DNA from 4 places in the Chryseobacterium paludis genome. Region 4 is predicted to be linked to each of the others. Evidence: riboswitches for the same ligand, from Rfam matches in the RefSeq annotation. Region 4 holds a riboswitch; each other region holds the start of a gene.
The links. A riboswitch is a leader RNA that binds a small molecule or an ion and turns the genes downstream of it on or off. The one in region 4 is predicted to bind cobalamin.
Positions count from the first base shown of each region.

Region 1: linked by a shared signal. The riboswitch ahead of prpB (methylisocitrate lyase) and the one ahead of NG806_RS20960 (TonB-dependent receptor plug domain-containing protein) in region 4 are both predicted to bind cobalamin.
Region 2: linked by a shared signal. The riboswitch ahead of metE (5-methyltetrahydropteroyltriglutamate--homocysteine S-methyltransferase) and the one ahead of NG806_RS20960 (TonB-dependent receptor plug domain-containing protein) in region 4 are both predicted to bind cobalamin.
Region 3: linked by a shared signal. The riboswitch ahead of NG806_RS09660 (acyl-CoA thioesterase) and the one ahead of NG806_RS20960 (TonB-dependent receptor plug domain-containing protein) in region 4 are both predicted to bind cobalamin.

Region 1 is NZ_CP099966.1:4,713,684-4,717,672, forward strand. It holds gene NG806_RS21460 (aminotransferase-like domain-containing protein) at 1-645, shown strand, start outside; cobalamin riboswitch at 976-1,169, shown strand; gene prpB (methylisocitrate lyase) at 1,533-2,441, shown strand; gene prpC (bifunctional 2-methylcitrate synthase/citrate synthase) at 2,434-3,579, shown strand; gene NG806_RS21475 (bifunctional 2-methylcitrate dehydratase/aconitate hydratase) at 3,625-3,989, shown strand, end outside.
Region 2 is NZ_CP099966.1:1,548,599-1,552,587, forward strand. It holds gene NG806_RS06795 (VOC family protein) at 1-165, shown strand, start outside; gene NG806_RS06800 (Crp/Fnr family transcriptional regulator) at 180-710, shown strand; gene NG806_RS06805 (Lrp/AsnC family transcriptional regulator) at 729-1,190, opposite strand; cobalamin riboswitch at 1,345-1,529, shown strand; gene metE (5-methyltetrahydropteroyltriglutamate--homocysteine S-methyltransferase) at 1,942-3,989, shown strand, end outside.
Region 3 is NZ_CP099966.1:2,177,228-2,181,216, reverse strand. It holds gene NG806_RS09675 (PadR family transcriptional regulator) at 1-266, opposite strand, end outside; gene NG806_RS09670 (XAC2610-related protein) at 560-1,252, shown strand; gene NG806_RS09665 (HD domain-containing protein) at 1,254-1,844, shown strand; gene NG806_RS09660 (acyl-CoA thioesterase) at 1,884-2,267, opposite strand; cobalamin riboswitch at 2,384-2,561, opposite strand; gene NG806_RS09655 (hypothetical protein) at 2,617-3,414, opposite strand; gene NG806_RS09650 (hypothetical protein) at 3,575-3,989, opposite strand, start outside.
Region 4 is NZ_CP099966.1:4,606,766-4,610,754, reverse strand. It holds gene namA (NADPH dehydrogenase NamA) at 1-991, opposite strand, end outside; gene NG806_RS20965 (cytidine deaminase) at 1,094-1,576, shown strand; cobalamin riboswitch at 1,705-1,882, shown strand; gene NG806_RS20960 (TonB-dependent receptor plug domain-containing protein) at 1,916-3,763, shown strand; gene NG806_RS20955 (YncE family protein) at 3,775-3,989, shown strand, end outside.

The DNA of each region.
Region 1 (3,989 bases), 110 kb from region 4:
AGGTTAATGACTGATAATACCAAAAAGGAGCTGTTATCCATTGCCATGGATCATCAGTTTCCGATCATTGAAAATGATCTGTATGGAGATCTTTATTTTGGTGATGAACGTCCTTCCAGCATACGCAATTTTGATGAATATGGCTGGGTGATGACCTTTTCTTCTTTTTCTAAAACATTGGCACCGGGTATTCGTCTCGGTTGGTTACATTCAGGGAGGTACCATGCAAAGGCAGAGAGGCTGAGGTTTTCTCTGGGAAGATCGGTAGCTCCAATATATCAGGAGTTATTGCTTAAATTACTTGAAGATCACAGCTATAGTAAGCATTTACGTTCGTTTCGTAAACAATTGTATGATCAGGCTAGAGATGTTTTACAGGCGTTACGTACTTCTTTTCCAGAGGGTTCATATTTTGAGGATCCGCAAGGGGGATACAGCATTTGGGGAAGCTTATCAAAAGCAGTTGATATGAAGATGTTTTATAGGTATTGCGATGACCAGAGGATTTTATTTACCCCAGGAGAAATCTTTAGTTTGACAGATCAGTTTAGTCATCATTTTCGGATTGTTTTTGCTGACCGTATTACTTCTCACAGTTTAATATCTTTGAAAAATGCAGGCGAGAAAGTTAAAGAGCTTTTATAGCTGTTTTTTGCAATATAGTATACTTTTAACCTGACTTTTTTCAAAATGAAACAGGAAGAGGTGATTATGAATTTTAGTTTTCTCTCAATTCGCATGAGATCTTTTTTGATATTTATAGCATATGTTTTTTCTAAAAAACGTCCTTAGCATTCCTTTTCGACAATTTATTTTTATATGATTTTTGTCATTTAGTTATTTTTTTAAAATTTTGAATTACTTTTAATTGTCATATTTACAGGCTGTTGTAAAATCCTAACGCTTGTTCGTGAATTAATATATTAACGTTTCAATAAAATAGTTATATTTACCACCAAGGAGTTCATTTAAACTTCTTTATCAACCGAAACTGGTTACACTTAGCTGTGAATTAAAAGGGAATCGTGTGTAAATCACGAACTGTCGCGCAACTGTAAGTAACACTCAAAAGGTTTTTATCAATCAAGGTCCACTGTTCGCTCTTGTGAATGGGAAGGACGATAAAAATCGTTACAAGTCAGGAGACCTGCCTATTTCGAATTGACGATGCTTTCGCGATCTGAAGCTTATAGTCAGGTATGATACGTTTTGATAATCGTGCACAACTTTTTCTGGGTACATTATCATAATTTAGAGATAGTTTGTAGTATTAGCTTTTAAAGTTATGCTGTATCTATAACTCTGGCGTATCACCCCTTTCCATAATTTTCTCTCTTACAAAGTATTGTGAAGTTTATCACCCTCTTTTTATAATGATTTATAAACATTAAAAAGATGATTGTATACCCATTCAGCCGTTCGCTAAGGTTTATAGGTCGTTTGATTAATTTAACAGAATTTAAAAAAGATAATTTTTTAAATTGTTGATGGTATGTGAGTTAAATACATTAAAACGAACAATAATATTAAAGATGAGTAAAAATGTTAGTTTAGAGTCTGCCGGATTACGGTTTCGGGAGGCGATGCAAAAAGAAAGTCCTCTTCAGATTGTAGGAGCGATCAATGCTAATCATGCATTGTTGGCACAGCAGGCAGGTTTCAATGCCATTTATCTTTCAGGAGGAGGGGTTGCTGCAGGTTCTTTAGGAGTTCCCGATCTGGGAATAACAACCCTTGAAGATGTATTAATCGATATTCAACGGATAACCAACGTATGTGATCTGCCATTATTGGTGGACGTGGATACGGGCTTTGGTCCTTCAGCATTTAATGTGGCAAGAACTGTAAAATCCTTAATTAAAGCTGGAGCTGGGGCTTTACATATTGAAGATCAGGTAGGAGCAAAACGTTGTGGACACCGTCCTGGTAAAGAAGTAGTGAGTAAAGATGAAATGGTAGACCGCTTAAAAGCTGCGGTTGATGCAAGGACAGATGAAAATTTCGTTATCGGAGCAAGAACAGATGCTTTTGCGAATGAAGGATTAGAAAGAACATTGGAAAGAGCAGTTGCTTACAAAGAAGCCGGGGCAGATTTTATATTTGCGGAAGCTGTTCCTGATTTAAGCTATTACCAAAAATTTGTCGATGCAACAGGTATTCCCGTATTAGCCAATATCACCGAATTTGGAATGATCAGAATGTACACTGTTGATGAACTTAAAAGTGCTGGAGTAGGTTTGATTTTATATCCACTTTCGGCCTTCCGTGCAGCGAATAAAGCTGCTCAGAATGTTTATGAACATATCCGAAAGGATGGCACTCAGGTTAATGTACTTGATACTATGCAAACCCGCGACGAGCTTTACAAAAGTATCGGCTATCACGACTATGAACAAAAATTAAATAACCTATTTCAAAAGAACAAAAATATCAATGAATAATGAACCTATTTTTAAGCCCAAAAAAAGCGTAGCGCTTTCGGGTGTAACAGCTGGTAATACTGCTCTCTGCAGTGTTGGTAAAAGCGGAAATGATCTCCATTACAGAGGTTATGATATTTTGGATCTTGCGGAAAAAGCACAATTTGAAGAGGTAGCTTACCTTCTTATTTATGGACAATTACCAACAGCAGCTCAATTAAAAAACTATAAAGCCAAATTAAAATCATTGAGAGGACTGCCTCACTCTGTAAGAAATATCTTAAAAAGTATTCCGGCAGCTGCACACCCGATGGATGTCATGCGTTCAATGGTTTCAGCGATTGGAAGCATTCAGCCTGAAAAAGATGATCATAATGTAGCAGGAGCAAGAGATATTGCTGACAAATTATTGGCATCATTCAGTTCCGGGCTTTTATATTGGTATCACTATACTCATAATGGGAAAGAGATTGATGTAGAAACTGATGATGATACTATTGGTGGACATTTCCTGCACTTGTTGCATGGTAAAAAGGCTCCTGATTCTTGGGTAAAAGCAATGGAAGTATCCCTTAATCTCTATGCCGAGCATGAATTTAATGCTTCTACTTTTACTGCTCGTGTTATTGCTGGTACATCTTCAGATTTCTATTCCTGTATAACAGGAGCAATCGGAGCATTAAGAGGCCCTAAGCATGGCGGTGCTAATGAAGTTGCTTTTGAGATCCAAAGCCGTTATAATTCTCCTGATGAAGCGGAAGAAGATATTAAAAAACGGATTGCCAACAAGGAAGTAATTATTGGATTCGGACATCCGGTCTACACCATATCAGATCCAAGAAATGTAGTGATAAAAAAAGTAGCTAAAGAACTTTCCGAAGAAGCTGGAGATATGTTGCTTTATAATATTGCAGAAAGATTGGAAAAAATCATGTGGGACGAAAAGAAAATGTTCCCTAATCTGGATTGGTTTTCAGCGGTATCTTACCATTTAATGGGAGTTCCCACCTTAATGTTCACTCCATTATTTGTCGTTTCGAGGGTAACAGGATGGAGTGCTCATATCATCGAGCAGAGACAGGATGGAAAAATTATTCGTCCAAGTGCCAATTATACAGGGCCTGAAAACAAAGATTTCGTTCCTATTGGAAGCAGATAATAAATTCAATTCAAATAAATAATAATTCAAATCAAAATAATAAAGATGTCATCACACATTTCAAATGAAAGACCACAACCGGATCGTGTATTAACCGATATTGCAGATTACGTATTGAACTACGAAATTAAAAATGATTTAGCCTGGAAAACGGCTCATTACTGCCTTTTAGATACTATTGGATGTGGGCTGGAAGCTTTAACCTATCCTGCCTGTACCAAATTGTTGGGACCAATCGTAAAAGGAACTGTTGTTCCGAATGGCGCTAAGGTGCCGGGAACTCAATTTCAGTTAGATCCGGTTCAGGCTGCTTTTAATATTGGGGCCATTATTCGTTGGCTGGATTTTAATGATACCTGGTTAGCCGCAGAATGGGGGCATCCTTCAGATAACTTAGGCGGTATTTTAGC
Region 2 (3,989 bases), 2.0 Mb from region 4:
TTTATTGCTTCAACAGATATCCATGAGGTTTTAAAGGAATTACGACATAAAAACATTGAGATTATTGAAGGTATCGTTGAGAGAACAGGTGCGATGGGCAAAATAAGATCAATATATTTCAGAGATCCTGATATGAACCTTATTGAAGTAAGTAATTATATTTAAATCCCGTCATAAGTATGTCCCTGGATAAAAATGTTTTAGACGAAATACTAAATGGTTTTGATAAGGAGGAACTTGCTCCTAAAACTTTATTAACGGAAGAAGGTAAAATGGCCCGTAAATTCTACTATCTTGAAAAAGGAGTAGCCAGAGGCTGGCTTAATAATGATGGTAAGGAAATTACTTTCCAGTTTTTATTTGAAGGTAACCTTATCTCATCATGGGAAAGTTTATTTTACAATTCACCAAGTATTTATAATATCGAAATGATAGAGCCTTCTGTTGTTTACAGTACTTCTATTGAAGAGTTCAGGCAAAAGATGGAGCTTAATCCGCATATTAAGGAATTCTATTACAGTTATTTGCAAGAGCGTCTGCTTAAATATCAGAAACTTTTTATTTCGCGGATAAAGGACAGTGCCGAAGAAAGATATGCCGAATTGCTTAAACAATCACCGGAAATTTTCCGCCGCGTTCCGCAATATTATATTGCATCCTATCTGGGGATAACCTCTGTTTCGTTGAGTAGGATAAGAGCAAAAAAGTAATATTGAAGCTCTGATAGTTTATATTGTAACTCCATGATTGTTCTTCACCTCAGCCATCACAAAAGTACTGTGGGTACTTCCTATGGAATCTACAGATCCTAATTTGTTGAATACAAAATCCTGATAATGTTTCATATCCCGTACCTGAACTTTAAGTAAAAAATCAAAATCTCCTGAAATATTATAGCATTCAGCTACTTCTTCGATCTGTACAATTTCTTTCACAAATTTATTTCCTACAGACCGGTCGTGGATCTTTAATTTCACCTGACAGAAAACGGTAAAACCACGATTTAGTTTTTCAGCTTCCAAAACCGCAGCGTAATGTTTGATATAGCCTTCCTGCTCCAGTCTTTTTACCCGTTCAAAAACTGGTGATGGAGAAAGGTTTATTTCTTTGGCCAATTCTTTAACCGTCAGTTTAGCATTCTTTTGCAGGATTCTTAACAGTTGAAGATCCTTATCGTCGAGTCTTTCCACAGGATAATATTCTTTTTTCGATTGATTTTTTCAAATTTACAGAATAAATAACTTTAAAATTAAATTAAAACAAAATTTTATTCCTAATATTTAAAACAATACCAACAAAATAACTTTATTCAATACCTTTACACCCTATTTTGTTCTTTAACATACTTCATCAAACGGAAAAGGTTTTACTTAACGTAAATTAATAGGGAATCGTGTGAAAATCACGAACTGTCGCGCAACTGTAAGTAACACACCAAAGGTTTTTGTCCTTGCAGATCCACTGCCAGAAGCGGGAAGGATGACAAAACTGTTACAAGTCAGGAGACCTGCCTGTTCCGAATTGACAATGCTTTCGCGGTTTGAAGCTTTTGGTCATACAGATGATACTTTTTGAACGTATTGGGTTGTTTAGACTTGGAATGGATATGAGTTTAAACGCAAAGATTTATTATAAAGATTCCTTAGTTTTAAGGAGCAAAGAGATGCGACGCTGTCGCTGATGAAGCTTATGGATAAAACGCATGCTTCTTCAAAATCAATGAAATTGATTTCTCCTTTGCCTTCTTAAATAAGAAGAATTAGAAATAAACTTTGCGTTAAAAAAAATTATTTCAAAGTTACTCTCTAATCTCTTCCTTAAACAGGAAAATTACGTCCATATTGTATCTTCTCTATTGCTGAAAACTCTTTCCCGATCGTATTACGAAGCATTCTAAAAGAACTTTTAAAAACTAAAATTTAATTAAAAGTTTAAAAGAAAATGCAAACACACATCCTAGGTTACCCGCGAATTGGTAGCAACAGAGAACTCAAAAAAGCCTGCGAGCAATATTGGTCGGGCAAAACAACATTACAGGAACTTTTAGAGGTTGGAAAAACCATCAGAAAACAAAACTGGAAATTACAACAGGATGCCGGAATCGATCTTATTCCATCGAATGATTTTTCATTCTACGATCAGGTATTGGATATGACACTGTCAGTTGGTGCTATTCCTGCCCGTTATCAGGACATTACTTCAAATGAACTTGATCTGTATTTTGCTATGGCAAGAGGCCATCAGAAAGAAGGTTTAGATATTACGGCGATGGAAATGACAAAATGGTTTGACACCAATTACCATTATATCGTTCCTGAATTTCAGAAAGATCAACAATTCAGATTATTCTCCAATAAGATCGTCAATGAATTTATTGAAGCTAAAGAAGCAGGGATCAGTGTAAAACCTGTTATCATTGGATTGGTAACGTATTTACTATTAGGAAAGGAAAAAGAAGATGGCTTTGACAAACTAGATCTGGTTCAGAACTTGCTTCCTGTTTATACTGAAATTTTAAAAGAGTTAGAAAATAATGGTGCTGAATGGATCCAGTTTGATGAACCGTTTCTAGCTTTAGATCTTGATCAAAAAGCAAAAGAAGTTTACCAATCTGTTTATACTCAGATCACAGAACAATTCCCGAATCTTAAATTCATCGTTACCACCTATTTTGATGGATTAAAAGATAATCTTTCACTAGCGACTACTCTACCAATTGATGCTTTACATATTGATCTGGTACGCGCTCCGGAACAGTTGGATGAAGTTCTTACTGCCATTCCTGAAACGTTGATTCTGTCATTGGGAGTTGTTGACGGAAGAAATATCTGGAAAAATGATTTCAACCAGTCTCTGGCTTTTATCAAGAAAGCCATAACCGCATTAGGTTCTGAAAGAGTTTTTATTGCTCCTTCATGCTCACTACTTCACTCTCCTTTCGATCTTGATCTGGAGAAAAATGAAAAGATATTATCTCCTGAAATCAAGCAATGGATGGCTTTTGCCAAACAGAAGGTTTCTGAAATTGTTACTTTGAAAAAATTAGCCTCAGAAAATCCAGATTATAGCACACTGCAGGAGTTGGCTGAAAATAAACAAGCTATTGAAAACCGTAAAGTTTCAACCTTAATTCATAATCAGGATGTGAAAAATCGTGTTGCGGTAACGACAGAAAATGATGCGCAAAGAAACAGTCCGTTTAATGTAAGAAAAGAAGCACAGCAGAATGCACTAGAACTTCCGTTATTCCCAACCACTACGATTGGATCTTTCCCTCAAACTAAAGAAGTAAGAAGCTGGAGAGCCCAATTCAAAAAAGGAGATCTGACGGCTCAGAAGTACGATCAATTGCTTAAAGAAGAAACCCAAAGAACCATCAACTGGCAGGAAGAAATAGGAATTGATGTGTTGGTTCATGGAGAATTTGAACGAAATGATATGGTTGAATATTTTGGGGAGCAACTGGCTGGATTTGCATTTACTCAAAATGGGTGGGTTCAGAGTTATGGAAGCCGTTGTGTAAAACCACCCGTCATTTATGGAGATATTCACAGACCACAACCGATGACCGTTTATTGGTCACAATACGCTCAATCTTTAACGCAAAAATGGGTTAAAGGAATGTTGACAGGTCCTGTAACGATCCTTCAATGGTCTTTTGTACGCGATGATCAGCCTCGTTCTACAACCTGTAAGCAGATTGCTTTGGCAATCCGTGACGAAGTAAACGATCTTGAAAAAGCAGGAATCAGAATTATCCAGATCGATGAACCCGCCATCAGAGAAGGTCTTCCTTTACGAAAAGCCGAATGGCAGAATTACCTGCACTGGGCTGTAGAAGCTTTTAGAATTTCTGCAAGTGGTGTTGAAGATGCTACGCAAATCCATACGCATATGTGTTATTCTGAATTTAATGACATCATCCACAATATCGCTGATATGGATGCTGATGTAATCACAATAGAATGCTCAAGAAGCCAAATGGAATT
Region 3 (3,989 bases), 2.4 Mb from region 4:
CTTAAAAACAGTTTACCTTTTTCTGTAATCTGGTAGTACTTTCTCGGAGGTCCTCCGGTTGATTCTTCCCATCTGTATGAAAGAAACTCTCCATTTTTTAATCTTGTTAAAAGAGGGTAGAGTGTGCCTTCTACAACATCCAGTTTTCCTTTTTTTAGTTCATCTATAAGGTCGGAAACATACATTTCACGATGATTGATAAGACTTAAAATACAGAATTCCAGAATCCCTTTTCGCATCTGCGCTTTGGTATTTTCAGTATTCATCTTAATAAGGTTTTTAATTAGTTATATTTAGAATTCAGTTCCTAGCTAGTTGAACCTATTCTTATTTTACATTACAAAGATATGTAATTAAAATGGTATTATGCAATACAAAGTAGTGAAATTTTTATTATTTATTATTTAAAATACTGATAATCAGTTTAATAAATTTTATCAAGTCTTTAAAAGAAAATTATATTTAATTAATTTAGAGGATAAATGATCCAGATTTTGACAGCTATTCTTACTTTTGTTATGAAATTTCAGTCGTATTTGTACTGAATAAAATCTATATATTGAATAAGTATATTACATTGATCAGTTTTGTCTTTTTGGGATTTCTATGTTCCGGACAGCATCATTTTGAACTTAAAACGGGATCAAATCACTATGATGCAGTGATTACGGTAAATGATTGTGACGCAGAAAAATGTAGTGGAAGCGGGATAGTAGAACTAAAAGATAAAAAAACATTACGTACTATTCAGACTTTAACCTCTGATGATCTTTACTTTTATTTGAATAAAGAGCAGCAACCAAGTGTTAATGTTATTCAATTATATGATGAGCAAAGTCCATTGATTTTTGAAGATTTTAATTTTGATGGTTCAGAAGATATTGCAATACGAAATGGGAATGAAAGCAGTTATGGTGGTCCATCCTATGATGTATATGTCTACAATTCTACAAAAAAACAATTCGTTATCAGTGATGAATTAACTACTCTTGCTTTTGAAAATCTGGGAATGTTTCAAACAGATCCTAAAAGAAAGAGATTAATTACATTTTCTAAATCCGGATGTTGCTGGCATTTAACAACAGAGTATCAGGTAATTCCGAAAAAAGGACTAGATAAAGTTTACGAGCTGGAAGAAGATGCAATGGGTGGTGAAGAATTCGTAAAAGTAACAAAGCGACAAAAGATCAATAACAAGTGGATCGTAAAATCAAAAAAATATCCGATCAAACAGTACTATAAAGAAGATTAAAATGAAAATACAAAAAGAGATCGATTTTATTTTAGCAGTAGATGCTTTAAAAAATGTGCAGAGAAGAAATTATAATGCAGATGATTCAAGACGGGAAAATACTGCTGAACACTCTTGGCAGATAATAATACTGGCACAGGTACTTTTTCCATATGCTAAAAACAGGACAGATATCGATTTGTTAAGAGTTATAAGGATGCTTTCTATCCATGATCTGGTAGAAATTGAAGCTGGTGATACATTCTTATTTGATGAGAAAGCAATGGTTGGCAAATTTGAAAGAGAGAAATTATCAGCTCAGAATATTTTTGGAATTTTAGATGAACCTTTACGTTCAGAGTTTTTCAATCTATGGTTGGAGTTTGAAGAAGAGCAGACTGCGGATGCTATTTTTGCCTGTGCAATAGACCGTATTATGCCATTTATTCTTAACTCACATACTTCGGGGAAAAGCTGGACCGAAGCAAAAGTAACCGAGAGTCAAATCAGAAATATGCTGGAAAATGCAATAAGCAGAGCTTCTGATGAAATGGGTGAAGCTTTCCAGCTTCTGCTTAATAGAAGTTTAGAGACCGAAAAAGTTTTAAAATAAAGAAAACGCAAGTCAATTTGACTTGCGTTTCTCATCTAATTATAGTATTTGAACAGGCTTTTTAAATTCATCGATAGCCACAAAAGTAAAGTCTCCCACAATAGCTCTTTCTCTTTCATAAGAATACATTTGTTCCGTGTAGATCTCTACATTTACTTTCATACTTGTTGTTCCAACATGAGAAACCGTTCCTATCAGCTCGACAATAGTTCCGGCAGGAATAGGTTTCTTAAAGTCAATTTTGTCGCTGCTTACAGTTACCACTCTTTTTCTTGCAAAACGTGTAGCAGTAATAAATGCCACTTCATCCATCAATTGCATCGCTGTACCTCCAAAAAGAGTATCATAATGATTGGTTGTGTTAGGGAAAACCGCTTTAAAGATTCTGGTTTCGGATGCTTGAATTCTTTCTTCTGTAGTCATATTTCATTATTAAATTAAAGCGAAATGAAATATATTGAAGCAAACAGAATAATAACAGGAAAGGTGAAATTCCTGAAACAATCCATCAGATCAATAAACTTCAAGCCGCGAAAGTTTCTTGTTTATAGAAAGTGGCAGGTCTCCTGACTTGTAACATCCTTATCCCTTCCCATGCTTTTGCACAGTGGTTTATTATAAAGACTTTAGTTACTTACAGTTGCGCGACAGTTCGTGATTTTCACACGATTCCCTATTAATCTGTGATTAAACAGAACCAATTCCTGTGATGAATAAGCGTTAAAACTTTTTCAATGACAAAAATAAGGATAATACAGAGAAGTATAGTGAATTATTCAGGATTTTTAAAAATAATCTGGTGAGCAACCTTTCCTTGTCTGATCGTCCAGAGCGTGGTATATCTGTTTTCCCCGGAACCGTTGATCATATAAAGAAAAATGTTATCATTGTCAATAGCAGCAACACTAATGTTATTGAAATCCATAGTCGGCTGGAACATATTTTTAATAGCTTCTCTTACAAAAACGGAACCTCTTCCAACCTGTTGTACACGGATAGACTTGATTTCTGTCATCCCTTCAGGAAGTTCTTTACTGATACCCCAAGGTTTTACTTTATCAATAGTAAGGATTGTTCCATCCGCATCTTTTTCCTGTTTCCTATAACTGGCATTGGAAGGATAGACATCAATGATAACCTTATTTCTTTGGGCAGTAGGTATTTTAGGATTGTTATTGTCAGTGAAAATAAGGGATCTTCCGTTTTTGGATTTGGACGGTGTGTATTGAGGAAGCTGATCAATAAAAGCTACACGTTCTTTATTCACCATACCTTCTTTGTCAAGATTCTCATATCTCACAAAAGGTTTTTCAGTGTCTTGCTTTTCGGGATATTTGATCCATAACCATTCTGTTTCTCCCGGAGCCGGTTTTACATAAAGAAAGACATCTCCTTTACGCATTCTGATCTTATCAACAATTTTTCTATAATTATCCTTGGCAACCCTAACATTCGCGTAACCTTCTTCAGCCTTTACCACTCCAAAAGGAATTTTTTGCTGGCCTTTTACAAAAGCTAATGAGAATAAACTGAAGGCTGATAAATAGACTGCTTTATTTACGGAAATCATTATGAAAAATTTTTGATGCATCAAATATATAAATTAAATACTTTTCGGAAGATAATTATATAACTCTAAATCCTTAATATTAGTTATTGGTTTTAGATGACCTGTAAAAAGGTTGAACTTTGTTTGAAATATTTAAAAAGACGGTTCAATATGCAGGACATTATCTTCTAATCCTATTAAAATCCAAAGTATAAAAATCGTTCAATAAAATTTTATCCAGCACGAACCCAGGATCTTTATAAATGTTCTTTTTATCAGCTTCTTCTACTAGAAAATTATTGGTTTCAATGATATTTTCGGTCTGTTCCTTCGCTTTTTTGTTTGCAACTATAAAGAATATAGATTTGAATCCCTTACCTGCAGGAAACATAGGGCCATCGCTGCTGATTCCTTTGTTTTCGGAAATTTTAGCATTTTCAAAAAGGGTTTTTCTGCCTTGTCCTTTTGAATCATCCATCAATAATAAGTCTTGATGTTTACTCACAAAGTCCCGTGGAAAAAGAAAGCTTAAAAATGGACTGGAGATTAGTTTACTAAAGAAAATACTTCCAAAAAATCTGGGTTCTGTTTCGGGA
Region 4 (3,989 bases):
ATGAGCCCTGAATGGCAATATATGGATTCCTCAAAATCTCTCTGGCAACAAAGATCAGATCTGCGTCTCCTTTTTGTAAAATATTTTCGGCTTGTTCCACTTTAGTGATCAAACCTACTGCTCCTGTCTTTACTCCAGCTTCATTTCTTACCCGTGAAGAGAAAGGTACCTGATAACCATCAAAAACAGATATTTTTGCTCCATGGATATTTCCACCACTGGAAACATCTACTAAATCTACATTATGATTCTTTAAAACTCTTGCCAATTCTACACTGTTATCAACACTCCATCCATTTTCAGCATATTCAGTTCCTGAGATTCTAACAAATAGGGCTACATTTTCGTTCAACTCATCATTGACTGCGTCTACAATTTCTAATAGAAATCTTATTCTGTTCTCAAAACTTCCCCCATATTCATCTGTTCTGATATTAGAAAGTGGAGATAAAAATTGATGGATCAAATAACCATGTGCCCCATGAATTTCTATGATGTCAAAACCAGCTTTAACAGCTCTTCTTGCAGCAGTCTTAAAATTTTGAACCTGTTCTTTAATTTCTTCAACAGTTAAAACATGTGGAATTCTTTCAGTCGGATGATAAGGAATTGGACTTGGAGCAAGAGTTTCCCATCCTTCCTCCATGGGAATCTGAATATTATTCCAGGTAGATCCTTTTCTTCCAGCATGCGCCAGCTGGATTCCAATCTTACTTTCAGAATTTGAATGAATGAATTCTACAATTTTCTGAAGCTTTGCCGCCTGTTCGTCATTCCAGATACCCATACATTTATTGGTAATTCTTCCACGAGGTTCAACACCCGTTGCTTCAACCATTACTAATCCTGTTCCTCCTTGGGATCTACTTCCATAGTGGACAAAATGAAAGTCATTTGCTAATCCGTTTTCACACGAATACATACACATGGGAGACATTACCCAACGGTTTTTCAGTTCAACATTTCTAAACTGTATTGGAGTATATAACATCTTTATCTATTTTGGATTTTAATATTAAATGACTGAATAAAATTGGCTTGCCTACGTGCTGAAAAAGAACTAATTTTATCCCCCCTTTTTAGGCTCCAATATATGAAAAAAGACATACAGATCGGCTATGAATACTTTAAAAATAGTAGCGAACTGAACGATATAGAAAAAAAACTTTTCGAAAGAGCGAAACTAGCTCGTGAAAATGCTTATGCCCCTTATTCTGAGTTTTTTGTTGGCTGTTCCATTTTGCTGGAAAACGGTGAAATTTTCTCTGGAAACAATCAGGAAAATGCAGCCTTTCCTTCAGGACTTTGTGCTGAGAGAACAGCTTTATTCTGGGTTGGTGCTAACTTTCCGGATCAAAAGATCAAAAAGATCTTTATCGTGGGCGGACCTAAAGAATTTTCTGAAAAGAATCCTCCTATCCCTCCATGTGGAGCGTGCAGACAAAGTTTAATGGAGTACGAAACAAAGCAAAATGAAAATATTGATCTTTATTTCTCAAGCATGAATGATGAGATTGTAAAAGTTCATTCCATTAAAGATCTACTACCTTTCTATTTTGATGCTACGTTTTTATAATCACTAAGAGTAAAATCATGAAAGTTTAAATTTGCTTATCAATATCATTTAATAACAGAATATTTCGTGATTTCTGATTTAAAAAAACACATTTTAATAGATAAAATTGGCGTTTCTTTTTAAAAACTTATCTTTGCAAAAATTTTGGTTTTCAAGCTATTGAAAATAATAGGGAATTGGGTGGAAAACCCAAACTGTCCCCGCAACTGTAAATCGCAACTATCATATTCTATAACAAACCACTGTGCAAACGGGAAGGTATAGAAAAGCGAAAGTCAGGAGACCTGCCAAAATGATAATATCAAAAATATATTGCTTTCGGAGGAAAAGTAAAATAGTATGAAAAAAACTTTAGTACTACTTTTATCGTCATCTGCCTATTTTTTTTGTCTGGGACAGGAGAAAGCAATTGACACCGTGTATATTTTTGACAACCAAATGAATAAAGTAAAGCTTTTTCATAAGGTAAATACGATTACTCCACAAGATGTGGAAAAAAACTCCACCAATCTTTCAGAGCTTCTACGTTTCCAGTCCAGCGTTTACATTAAAGAAAATGGCCGTGGTGCTGTATCTTCGCCTTCATTTAGGGGAACAACTGCACAACAGACTGCTTTTGTATGGAATGGGATTAATATTAACTCCATATTTCTTGGACAAGGAGACATTAATAATATCCCTTTATTCGGATATGATCAGATCGGAATAAAAGCAGGTGGTGGAAGTGTCATTTATGGAAGTGGTGCTATTGGAGGAAGCATTCACCTCAATAACAATTTAGGCTTTAATGATGGCTTCAAAGCATCTTTATATTCTGAGGCAGGTTCTTTTAACACCTTTAATAATTTTGCTCAAGCTGCCTATAGCAATGATAAGTTCAGTTTTAAAGTTTCGGGAAATCACTCGATCAGTCAGAATGATTATGAAGTTGAAGAGAAAAATTACCTAAACAGAAACGGGAAATATTACAATACAACATTTAATGTTGGTATATCATACAAAATTGCCAATCATCAAACCCTTTCGTGGCAAAGTCAGTTTTTTGATTCCGCTCAAAACTATCCCATTTTTGTCGAAAATGGGAACAGAACAAGATATGAGACACAAAGTACCAGAAGCTTACTTTCTTGGGACATCAATAAAAGTAAATTTTCGAATAGCCTAAAAGCAGCTTATACAGAAGAAAACTTTCAATATTTCGGCAATTATAACGCTCCAAAAACAAGTGGATCTACAGGAAAGAATTACATTTTTAAAAATGATTTTAACTATTTCATTGTTCCAAAACTGAATTTTAATGTAATTACTGAATTTCAGGTGAATAAAGGAGAAGGATATCAGCCCGTCATCCCAGGTATAAAAACAGAGGGAATTGGAAATGTAAGTAGAAATGTGGGATCTGTGGCTGGATTATTACGCTATTTCCCAACGAAAGATCTGCGTTTTGAGGCTGGAGTAAAAAAAGATTTTGTTGAAAATATAAATGCACCTCTGCTTTATTCATTTTCCGGAAAATGGGATCCTCTACAATGGTACAGCGTAGGTTTGAATATATCCAAAAACTTCAGATTTCCTACTTTCAATGAGCTGTATTGGAATCCCGGGGGAAACCTTGATTTAAAACCAGAAACATCATTCCAGATAGATATGGATCATGATTTTAAATTTGGTGCGTTTAAACTTACATTAAGCCCATATTATCTTAATATTTCAGACAATATTGTTTGGCTTCCTACAGAATACGGTTATTGGTCTCCTGTAAATATCAACAAGGTGGAATCTTATGGTTTAGAATCTCAGATTACATTTGATAAAAAATTCAATGAACACCATTTCAGATTCAATGTTGGATATACCTTTGCCAAATCAATTAACAAAGAAACTAAGAACCAGATGGTATATGTCCCACTTCATAAAGTTTTTGGAAATTTTGATTATCAGTACGATTTCTTAAAATTTTATGTTCAAGGTTTATTTAACGGTCTTACATATACCACAACCGATGAAAAAAGAGAAGACGCCCTGGATCCTTATTTTGTTTTAAACACTGGAATTTCGGCAACCATCCTAAAAAAATACATCATAGGGTTTAAAGTAAATAATTTAACCAATACTGTTTATGAAACGGTATCCTATTATCCTATGCCAAAACGAAACTACAGTATTTCAGCAACAATAAATTTTTAATTAAAAATAACATGAAAATAACTAAACTCTTACAACTTTTATTTGCTACCGTATTGCTATTCAATATTTCGTGTAGTAACAATGATGATGATACATTACCAGTAATTACTTATGAAAATGGTTTCTTAATCGCTAATGAAGGGAATTTTGGAAAGCCTAATGCAGAAGTAACTTTTGTTTCAAGAGATCTGACTTTTAGCCAGAACAGTATTTTTTCTAAAAACAA